Regions from separate parts of the Solibacillus sp. FSL W8-0474 genome, predicted to be linked through region 1. Evidence: riboswitches for the same ligand, from Rfam matches in the RefSeq annotation. Region 1 holds a riboswitch; the other holds the start of a gene.
What was found. A riboswitch is a leader RNA that binds a small molecule or an ion and turns the genes downstream of it on or off. The one in region 1 is predicted to bind lysine.
Positions count from the first base shown of each region.

Region 2: linked by a shared signal. The riboswitch ahead of NYE67_RS01320 (amino acid permease) and the one ahead of NYE67_RS14005 (aspartate kinase) in region 1 are both predicted to bind lysine.

Region 1 covers NZ_JBBOQJ010000001.1:2,762,549-2,767,820, reverse strand. Annotated here, with positions in the region: gene NYE67_RS14020 (electron transfer flavoprotein subunit alpha/FixB family protein) at 1-290, shown strand, start outside; gene trxA (thioredoxin) at 451-765, shown strand; gene uvrC (excinuclease ABC subunit UvrC) at 864-2,654, shown strand; lysine riboswitch at 2,689-2,867, shown strand; gene NYE67_RS14005 (aspartate kinase) at 2,960-4,192, shown strand; gene NYE67_RS14000 (YslB family protein) at 4,299-4,715, opposite strand; gene NYE67_RS13995 (succinate dehydrogenase cytochrome b558 subunit) at 4,987-5,272, shown strand, end outside.
Region 2 covers NZ_JBBOQJ010000001.1:260,628-265,899, forward strand. Annotated here, with positions in the region: gene NYE67_RS01310 (CynX/NimT family MFS transporter) at 1-773, opposite strand, end outside; gene NYE67_RS01315 (IS1182 family transposase) at 1,098-2,552, shown strand; lysine riboswitch at 2,861-3,041, shown strand; gene NYE67_RS01320 (amino acid permease) at 3,135-4,592, shown strand; gene NYE67_RS01325 (RNA 2'-phosphotransferase) at 5,040-5,272, shown strand, end outside.

The DNA of each region.
Region 1 (5,272 bases):
GAGGTGCAGTAGGTGCCTCTCGTGGTGCATGTGACGCGGAATATTGTGATTACTCATTACAAATCGGTCAAACTGGTAAAGTTGTAACACCGGACCTTTATATTGCAGCTGGTATTTCCGGTGCTATCCAACATATGGCTGGTATGTCGAATTCAAAAGTAATCGTTGCCATTAACAAAGATCCGGAAGCAAACATTTTCAAAGTAGCGGACTATGGTATTGTAGGCGATTTATTTGAAGTAGTACCAATGTTAATCGAAGAGTTTAAAGCGCTTAAAGTAAACGCATAATGTATAAGCTTCCCTCTTTTTGAGGGGAGCTTTTTATGTGAAAAATCCGAAAAACTACGTAGAAATGTCATACATTTATATTCCCAAGCATTTTACTACTTTTTAAATGGCAAAACATGTTATACTACAACCAGATGTTATTTAAGGAGGCTATTTTATTATGGCAATTGTACACGGTACAGATCAAACTTTCCCACAGGAAATTTCAAACGGCACAGTTTTAGTAGACTTTTGGGCAGCATGGTGCGGACCATGTAAAATGATTGCTCCAGTTCTTGAAGAATTAGATGCAGAAATCGGTAACGAAGTAAAAATCGTAAAAGTTGACGTAGATAACAACCAAGGCACTGCTGCTGATTATCAAATCATGTCAATCCCATCATTATTATTATTTGTTGATGGTGAATTAAAAGCAAAAACTGCTGGCTTCATGCCAAAAGAAGCTTTAATCGACTTTATTAACGACAACAAATAATTAAATTGCAAAGCCGTATGCCTAATAAGGTGTACGGCTTTTTTCTTATGGGACTATCAGTTAAAATAAAGTGAATGACATATCCAATAGGTGAGAATATGAATGCAAATATTAAAGCAAAGCTAGAAATATTACCGAATGAATCCGGCTGCTATATTATGAAAGACCGTCAAGGGACGATTATATATGTCGGCAAGGCAAAAGTGTTAAAAAACCGAGTGCGTTCGTATTTTACGGGAAGTCATGATGGTAAAACAGCCAGATTAGTCAGTGAAATAGAGGACTTTGAATATATTGTAACTTCAAGTGATCTCGAAGCGCTTATACTCGAACTGAATTTGATCAAATTACATGATCCGAAATATAATGTAAAGCTAACAGATGATAAAACATACCCTTATATAAAAATAACGAATGAACGTTACCCTCGAATAATAACGACAAGGAAAGTAAAAAAGGATAAGGCAAAATATTTTGGACCTTATCCAAACGCGTATGCAGCCAATGAAACGCGGAAATTGCTTGATCGTTTATATCCACTTCGTAAATGTACACATCTGCCAAATCAAGTATGCCTGTATTATCATTTAGGGCAATGCTTAGCACCTTGTGTAAAAGAAATTGAAAAACAAGTATATGATGAAATGATTGGTGAAATTTCAAAGTTTTTAAACGGTGGTGTCGAAGAAATTCAGAAAGATCTTCAGCGAAAAATGCTCGATGCAGCCGAAAAGCTGGAATTTGAACGGGCGAAGGAATTCCGGGATTTAATTGCACATATCGAGCAGGTTATGCAAAAGCAAAAAATCGTATCGGATGATTTAAGCAATCGGGATGTATTTGGCTATGCAGTCGAAAAAGGGTGGATGTGTGTACAAGTATTTTTTGTGCGGCAAGGAAAATTAATTGAACGAGATGTATCGATTTTCCCTATATATAACGAGGCAGAAGAAGAATTTTTAACATTTGTCGGACGGTTTTACGAGCAACCACATCATTTACTGCCGAAAGAGATTTTTGTACCAAAGACGATTGATGGTACGATTTTGCAAAAGCTTTTAAACGTAAAGGTGCAGACACCAAAGCGCGGTACAAAAAAAGAGCTGGTCGATTTAGCTATGAAAAATGCCAATATTGCAATACACGGAAAATTCCAGTTAATTGAGCGTCAGGAAGAACGTACAGTAGGAGCTTGTGAAGCACTTGCCGAAGCTATGCAAATTCCATTACCACTTCGTATCGAAGCATTTGATAATAGTCATATGCATGGTGCTGATCCTGTTTCTGCAATGGTTGTGTTTGTAGACGGGAAGCCTGCAAAAAAGGAATACCGGAAATATAAAACACGAGAAGCCGCAAAACATGATGACTATGGGGCGATGCAAGAAGTCATTCGGCGCCGTTATACACGGGTATTACGAGAAAGCTTGCCATTACCGGACTTAATCCTAATCGATGGAGGAAAAGGACAAATGGAGGTTGCAAGAGAAGTAATAGAAGATGAGCTAGGATTAATGATTCCAATAGCAGGTCTTGCAAAAGACGATAAGCATAACACATCCCAACTGTTATTTGGCGCTCCACCAGAAGTTGTACCTTTAAAACGGACAAGTGATGGTTTTTACTTATTGCAACGTATACAAGATGAGGTACACCGATTTGCCATTACATTTCTGCGTCAGCAACATCAGACGAATGCAATTACATCCGTACTTGATGGCATTCCGGGTATAGGACCGAAACGTAAACAGCAACTTATGAAGCATTTTGGATCGGTAAAAAAAATTCGGGAAGCAACAGAGTTACAATTGCAAGAAGCCGGTGTTCCCGCCAAATTGGCAGAAGTAATTTATCGTCACTTTCACGAAGCATCATTGAATAAAGAATAATGTTATGTTACTATAAAAGACAATTCAATAGTTAATAAACGATAGAGGTGCAGTATTTAAGAGTAAATTGCTCGAGGAAGAACAATTCCGGCGACAGCATTTGAAAGGAGATTCTGCCGAAGTGAAATACGTATTGTTCACGTATTTTGCTGGTTTTGCATTTAAGAAATGTAAGATTGTCAGAACTTTATGTTCTGGAGAGCTATCCTGAAAAACATATAAACCTTTATTTGTATTGACGGCGACTTTCCATGAACATATGGAAGGTCGCTTTTTTGATGGAAAAATATAAGGGGTGGAAGACATTGCAGACAGTTGTAGTAAAGTTTGGTGGACCAATGTTGGCAACAACAGAAAAAATAGTACAGGTAGCAAAAAAGGTGATAAAAGAGCAAGGTCGTGGCATAAACTTAGTCGTTGTCGTTTCTTCGATGACGTCCATTCGTCAAAATTTACGGCAATTTGCCGCGGAAATTACTCATGAACCGTCGAAGCGTGAAATGGATGCATTAATCTCTACGGGAGCGCAGATAACAAGCGCCCTTCTTGCTTTAGCAATTCAGGAGCATGGGGGAAAAGCAGTGTCACTTGCCGGTTGGCAGGCAGGTATTCAAACAAATGAAAAATATGGAAATGCCCGAATTGATTCTATAGATAATAAGCGTTTTGAAAAACATTTTGATCTAGGAGAGATCGTTGTTGTCTCAGGATTCCAAGGAATAACAGACACACACAACATTTCGACTTTAGGGAAAGGCGGTTCTGAAACTTCCGCCGTTGCATTAGCCATTGCTTTAAATGCGGAACGTGTTGATATTTATTCAACGGTAGAAGGCATTTATACTGCAGATCCGCAGCTTGTGGAAGATGCTACGAAATTATCTGTAATTTCATATGATGAAATGTTGGAGTTTTCCAATTTAGGTACTAAAATTTTGCATCCTCGAGCAGTTGAGCTTGCAAAAAATTACAATATGCCAATCGTTGTACGCTCAGCTACCGAGGACGTAGAAGGTACATTAATAAAAGGGGATGTAGACATGGAAAAAAATTTACTTGTGCGCGGGGTGGCATATGAATCTGATATTATTCGTTTAACGATCGGATATGATTCATATGAAACAGCGTCATTAGCCGAAGTATTTAGTGTTTTAGCGGAAAATGATATTAATGTTGATATTATTGTGCAGGCAGTTATTGACGGGATTAAGCCTACAATTTCTTTTACAATTTCAAAAGAAGAATTTGCTGATGCTTTACGTGTATTAGAGTCGAGTAAATTGTCACTTGGATTTAGTTTTGCAGATTTTGAAATCGGGTTGGCTAAAGTATCGATTATTGGATCAGCAATGGCTTCAAACCCTGGAGTCGCAGCACGTATGTTTGCGCGTCTGGGACGTGAACATATTCCGGTTAAAATGGTTAGCACATCTGAAATAAAAGTGTCTGTCGTCGTGCCACAAGAAGAAATGGTGCGCGCTGCAAATGCTTTGCATGAGGAATTTAATATAGCAATGAAGGAAGTTCCCGCTTCTTAAAGTGGAGAGCCATTACTAGTGCTAATCAAGAATGATATAACTATTTTTCTATGTTAAAAAAACTAAAAACTGCTAGCTTTTATAAAGCAGCAGTTTTTATTTGCGCTCAAATCTTCTCTTTTAAATCCCACTTTAAAATGAATTTGACGTAATTCTTCTTTTCAATTTTTTCTTCATAGCATTCTGTTAAATAGCCAAGTTGTTTTTGCTTTTGCTCAGCCAAAAAGCCTGCTTCTAAACGAAAACAGCGCTGCTCAATATTAATCGACATTTCCTCGGTCGTCATAAGTATGTAATGAAGTTCATCCTTTATTTCTTTCTCCAAAATTAACTGACCCCAGCCGGCCTCCCCGAAAAATGAAGGAAGCTCATCCATGGAAAATAGCGGAAATTTACGTGCTAGTTCTTTCCCTGCCCAATATAAAACATCTTCCTCATGCTTACCTAAAATCGATGGTAGAAGATGATCGCGAAGGATTTCATATCCAAAACTTGGAATCGTTTTCATTTTGTACCCCTCCATATTAAAAACCTCTTTCATAAATTTTCTTATAATTTTCATTCTTTCAGGAAGAAAATAGTTATAAGTAGAAAAAACTGGACTTAAAATAGCAAAAATCCGTCTTTAAAATGATTATAAAATATCCCTCGTTACCTTGACGCTAGTATCTGTTGAGAGTACAATGGACATGTCATAATATTGTACCATGATGAAATGCGCAGTCAATAACACAACGTTTACAAATTTGAGGCGTTGCACTTGTGTATTTCAAGTACTAAGGGGGGTAACAGTTTTGTCGAAAGATCGTGAATTTTTATGGCGCCGCTTACACTCGTTATTAGGTGTAGTTCCTGTCGGGTTGTTCTTGGTGTTCCACTTGTCTTTGAACTTCACTGCAGTTGGTGGTGAAGAGGTTTACAATAACGCAACAGGTATGATGGAATTAGTTCCGCACTCGTTATTGTTAGCAATGGAATGGATTATTATTTATATTCCATTAATGTTCCACGGATTCTATGGTGTGTTTATTGCATTTACATCTACACACAATACGGGCCGTTTCAGCACATTCCGTAACT
Region 2 (5,272 bases), 2.5 Mb from region 1:
ATGAGCTTCCCTGCAATAATTGGAATAACAAACGTCATTGGAATTTGTGCAAATTGCATAACAGACACCATCCAACCAGCAGCGGTAGCATCCAAACCTTGACTAACAAAAATTTCGGGCAGCCATGCAGAGGAGCAGTAGAATAAAAATGACTGGAAGCCCATTGCGCCTGCAACTGCCCAGGCGAGTGGTGATTTCCACATTTGCGTTTTCATTGTCTGTGAGGTCGACATTTGCAAGTCCACTTTAGGTGTTCGCAAAATCGGTATCCATATAATTAATGTCAGAACACCTAAAACAATCGAAAAGCCTAATGCTATTTGCCAGCCTGCATTTGTGGCAATCGGAAAACTAAAACCAGCAGCAAATCCGGAGGAAATATTCATCGATACGGAATACACCCCGGTTAACAGGCCGATATGCAGGGGGAATTTCCATTTGAAATAGCTCGGAATAAGAACATTTCCAAAAGCGATGGCAATCCCTATAAGAATTGTTCCTCCAATCAGAAGTACTGTTTCACCTACAGAACGTAGTAATATTCCGGTACAAAGTAAAAAAACTGAATAAAATAAAGTCCATTCCATTCCCCATTTACGTGCAATGCGCGGTGCAAATGGCGAAACAATAGCAAACGCGACTAACGGAATAGTTGTTAAAAATCCTGCAAGCACGTTTGAAATGCCGAGGCCATCCCGGATAAAGGAAATAATCGGGCCTACTACAGTGATTGGTGTACGTAAAGTAGTAGCGAATAGGAATACAGCAACCATAAAAAAGAGAAGTGGTTTATTCGAGGGCACTGAAAAAGTCCTTTAGCCACAAGTTAGAGAGTACAGGAACGAAAATTCGTTCCTGTACTCTCTTTTTCTTCGATGCCGTTGATTTCCATTCCGGCGGACGCGTTTCGCGGGCACGGCTCCAGCCTTCTCCCTCGCTTCGCTCAGTCCGGGTGCTTCCGCACGTGCTGTTCCCGCAGAAGTCGCCGCCTCCATTCCAATCAACTGGTACTACTCTCGTCACTAAAAGGGTTTTCCCCTCGTATAATCTCCCAAATTTCCTGTATAATTGAAGGACTAATAAAAGGTGGTGCGACCATGATTTCTAAACAAGAAACATTGAATTTAAGTCCTTATATGGCGTTGTACGATTTAATCATTCCAAAAGACAATATGCTTCGACAAATCAATGAACTCGTGGATTTTTCATTTATCGTAGAAGAACTTCAGTCAAAATACTGTTTAGATAATGGCCGTAACGCAATTCCACCGATTCGCATGTTTAAATATTTACTCTTAAAAGCGATTCACGACCTGTCGGATGCCGACCTTGTCGAGCGTTCGAAATACGACATGTCCTTTAAATATTTTTTAGACATGACCCCAGAAGAAGATGTCATTGATTCAAGTTCGCTGACAAAATTCCGTCGACTTCGTCTTCAAGATATGAATCTATTAGATTTACTGATTCAGAAAACCGTTGAAATTGCCTTAGAAAAAGGACTTCTACTCAGTAAAATGGTTATCGTTGACGCAACTCATACAAAAGCTCGTTATAATCAAAAATCGCCAAAAGAATTTTTACAAGAAAAGTCGAAAAATGTGAGAAAAGCCGTGTATCAACTCGACGAAAACATGGTTGGAAAATTCCCTGAGAAGCCTACGTCAAATGAGGTCACAGAAGAATTAGATTACTGTCGTCAAGTAGTTGAAGTAGTGGAAACGCAGTCAAAGATTGCACAAATCCCGGCGGTGAAAGAAAAATTAAATGTTTTAAAAGAAGTGATTGATGATTATGAAGCCCATCTAAGCTATTCAAATGATCCGGATGCACGCCTTGGTCATAAGTCAGCAGATACGTCTTTCTTTGGTTATAAAACACATATTGCGATGAGCGATGAACGAATTATTACAGCAGCGGTTGTGACGACAGGTGAAAAAAGCGATGGTCATTATCTTCAAGAATTAGTCGAGAAAAGTCGAGAAACAGGTATGGAAATTGAAACGGTTATTGGAGATACAGCTTATTCAGGAAAAGATAATTTAGCGTATATGAAATCAGAAAAACTTCAGTTAGTTTCGAAGCTACATCCCCTTATTACTAATGGTCGTGGACAGCGAAAAGTTGAATTTGATTTCAATAAAGATGCAGGGATGTTTGTTTGTCCAGCAGGGCACATGGCATCGAACAGAAGACGGACAGGTAAGAAAAGCGTGAATCAAAGTTTAACGTTTTATTTCGATATTGAGAAATGTAAAGTTTGTCCGATGCGAGAGGGCTGTTATACTGAAGGTGCAAAAAGTAAAACATATAGCGTCACAATTCAATCGACTACCCATCAAGAACAAGCAGCGTTCCAAGAAACAGAGGAATTTAAAGCACTCGCTAAAAATCGGTATAAAATTGAAGCAAAAAATAATGAATTAAAGAATCCCCACGGCTTTAAAACAGCAAAATCGGCGGGGTTATTTGGCATGGAAGTTCAAGGAGCCACAACCATCTTTGTGGTCAATCTAAAACGAATACTGAAGCTAATGAGCGAAAAGGAATAAATAGAGACGAAGAAAAGAGGCATTTTCCATTCAAAATCGAATGAAAAATGCCTCTTTTATGTTGAAAAACGAAACCGTTCTAAAAAACGAAGGTTTTTCAGTGCCCTCGGTTTATTCGATAGTATTTTTTTGCTGTTTTGGTCTATTTTTTGTTCATTCATTAATGAGGCTCCTTTCCCTGCAACAGCGCCAAATAAATAGTAAGAATAATCTTAAAAAACTGAAAAATATCAACGCATTGCTATCAAAAAAATATTATGTTAGACTAATAATCATTATTTCAATTAAATATATTACCTCATGTAAATGTATGGGGTAGAGGTCGCAATCATTATGATTAGTATAGCGGAGATTGAGAAGAATCTGTGAAGCTTTATGAAAGGAATGATTGCCGAAGTGTTATTTTTCTTCTTAAATATAACGCTGGGGCTGTCTCCGATAAGGAACAGAACTGTCACATGTGTAAGCATGTGTTGAGCTATCTTTCAAGTTTGATGAGGTGTAATTATAACCATCACAAAAACTTGTGGTGGTTTTATTTTTACACTTCGCCAAACAAAACAAAAAGGGAGTTTTATAATCGTGAGTGAAATTAAAATAGATCAGCTCGGTAATAAAAACGAGTTAAAAAGAGGATTAAAAAGCCGCCATGTTACGATGATCTCGTTAGGCGGAACAATTGGTACAGGCCTATTTTTAGCATCAGGTGGGGCCATCGCACAGGCAGGTCCTGGTGGGGCATTGCTCGCATATGCATTAATCGGGGTTATGGTGTATTTCCTAATGACATCATTAGGTGAAATGGCTGCTTATATGCCGACATCTGGTTCGTTTAGTACGTATGCAACGAAATTTGTAGACCCGGCATTAGGGTTTGCGCTTGGTTGGAACTATTGGTACAACTGGGCAATTACGATTGCAGCGGAAATTGCGGCTGTGTCATTAATTATGAAATACTGGTTCCCGGACAGTTCATCGATTGTATGGACAATTTTATTTATCGTAGTCGTTTTATCATTTAACTTAGCATCGGTAAAAGCTTTTGGTGAAGCAGAATACTGGTTTGCGATGATCAAAGTCGCAACGGTAATTGTATTTATTATTGTCAGCTTTTTAATGATTTTCGGCATATTAGGCGGGAATGATCCGGTCGGCTTCACGAATTTCTTTGCGGGAGATGCCCCGTTTAATGGCGGTTTCCTAGCTCTATTCGGTATTTTCCTTGCAGCTGGATTCTCATTCCAAGGTACGGAAATGCTAGGGGTAACGGCAGGGGAAACAGATGATCCAGCTAAAAATATTCCAAAAGCTGTACGTTCAGTATTCTGGCGTATATTACTGTTTTACATTTTCGCGATCGGCGCAATTGGGTTACTTATTCCGTATACCGATTCACGCCTTTTATCAGAAGACATTGCGACAAGTCCATTTACATTAGTATTTGAAAACCTAGGTGTCGCGTTTGCAGCCTCTGTTATGAATGCGATTATTTTAACAGCAATGCTTTCTGCAGGGAACTCAGGTCTTTATGCAGCAAGTCGTATGCTTTATCAATTAGCAGTAGACGGAAAAGCACCGAAACTGTTCATGAAAGTAACGACGCGCGGCATTCCGATGTATGCCTTGCTTGCTACATTAGCAGTAGGTTCACTAGCATTTTTAGCTTCTTTCTTTGGCGATGGTGTCGTATATATTTGGTTACTAAATGCTTCAGGTATGTCCGGCTTTATTGCTTGGCTCGGTATTGCAATCAGTCATTACCGCTTCCGTCGCGCTTATGTCGCACAAGGAAAGTCATTGAGCGATTTACCTTATGTATCAAGATTCTTCCCATTCGGTCCACTGTTTGCCTTCGCACTATGTATGATTGTCGTGTTAGGTCAAAACTATATGGCCTTTATGGGTGGGACAATTGACTGGTACGGAGTAGTTGTTTCCTACATCGGCTTGCCATTATTTGCATCATTATGGATTTTCTATAAAGTTAAACATAAAACAAAGATGGTTCCTTTAATGGAATGTGATTTATCAAATAAATAGTAATTAAAACGTAATGTTAGCGTCAGCTTTCATTGCGTTTTTTTGTGGAGTGAATGGGGCTTGTGCTGTTTATATAGTTTTGAACGTGGATATTAAGTTGTGCAAAGTGGCGAATATGTAAGGGAGAGTGGCTAATAAGTGAAGTCAGGTGTCTAAAATGTCCATGAAGGTGGCGAATATATATAATTGAATGTCTATTAACGCAGATAAAGTGTCGATTAACATTCCCAGCCACTTCAGAAGATTTACATTTAAGAACGCTGTGACGAATAAGTCTTAAAGAGTGTCTATTAAAACAAACTAAGCGGCGAATATAATTTCGAGTGCCCTTCAGCATAACTTTTATACTTTAAAAGAAAGGAATGGTATTATAGAAGAAATGAAAATCTCTATCTATGGTACTTGATCTTATCAAAAATAGAATAGACTTATAAGGAAGTGTTAGGAATGCCTATTTCAGCAGGTTTATATAAAAAAATACATCAATGGATAATGGGTGAAGATGGGAAAACTGTAGCGTTTCGCCCGTTTTTAACAAATGGAAATCCATACAAATCAAGAATTTTTCTAATCAGCACAAACGCAGTACCCTTTTTTAAAGTAGAAGATAGAAGTGAGCAGATTTTTGCAGAGTCATTAGTGAATAGAGACTTGTTTCAGGAGCTTTATTTTAGTGAAAT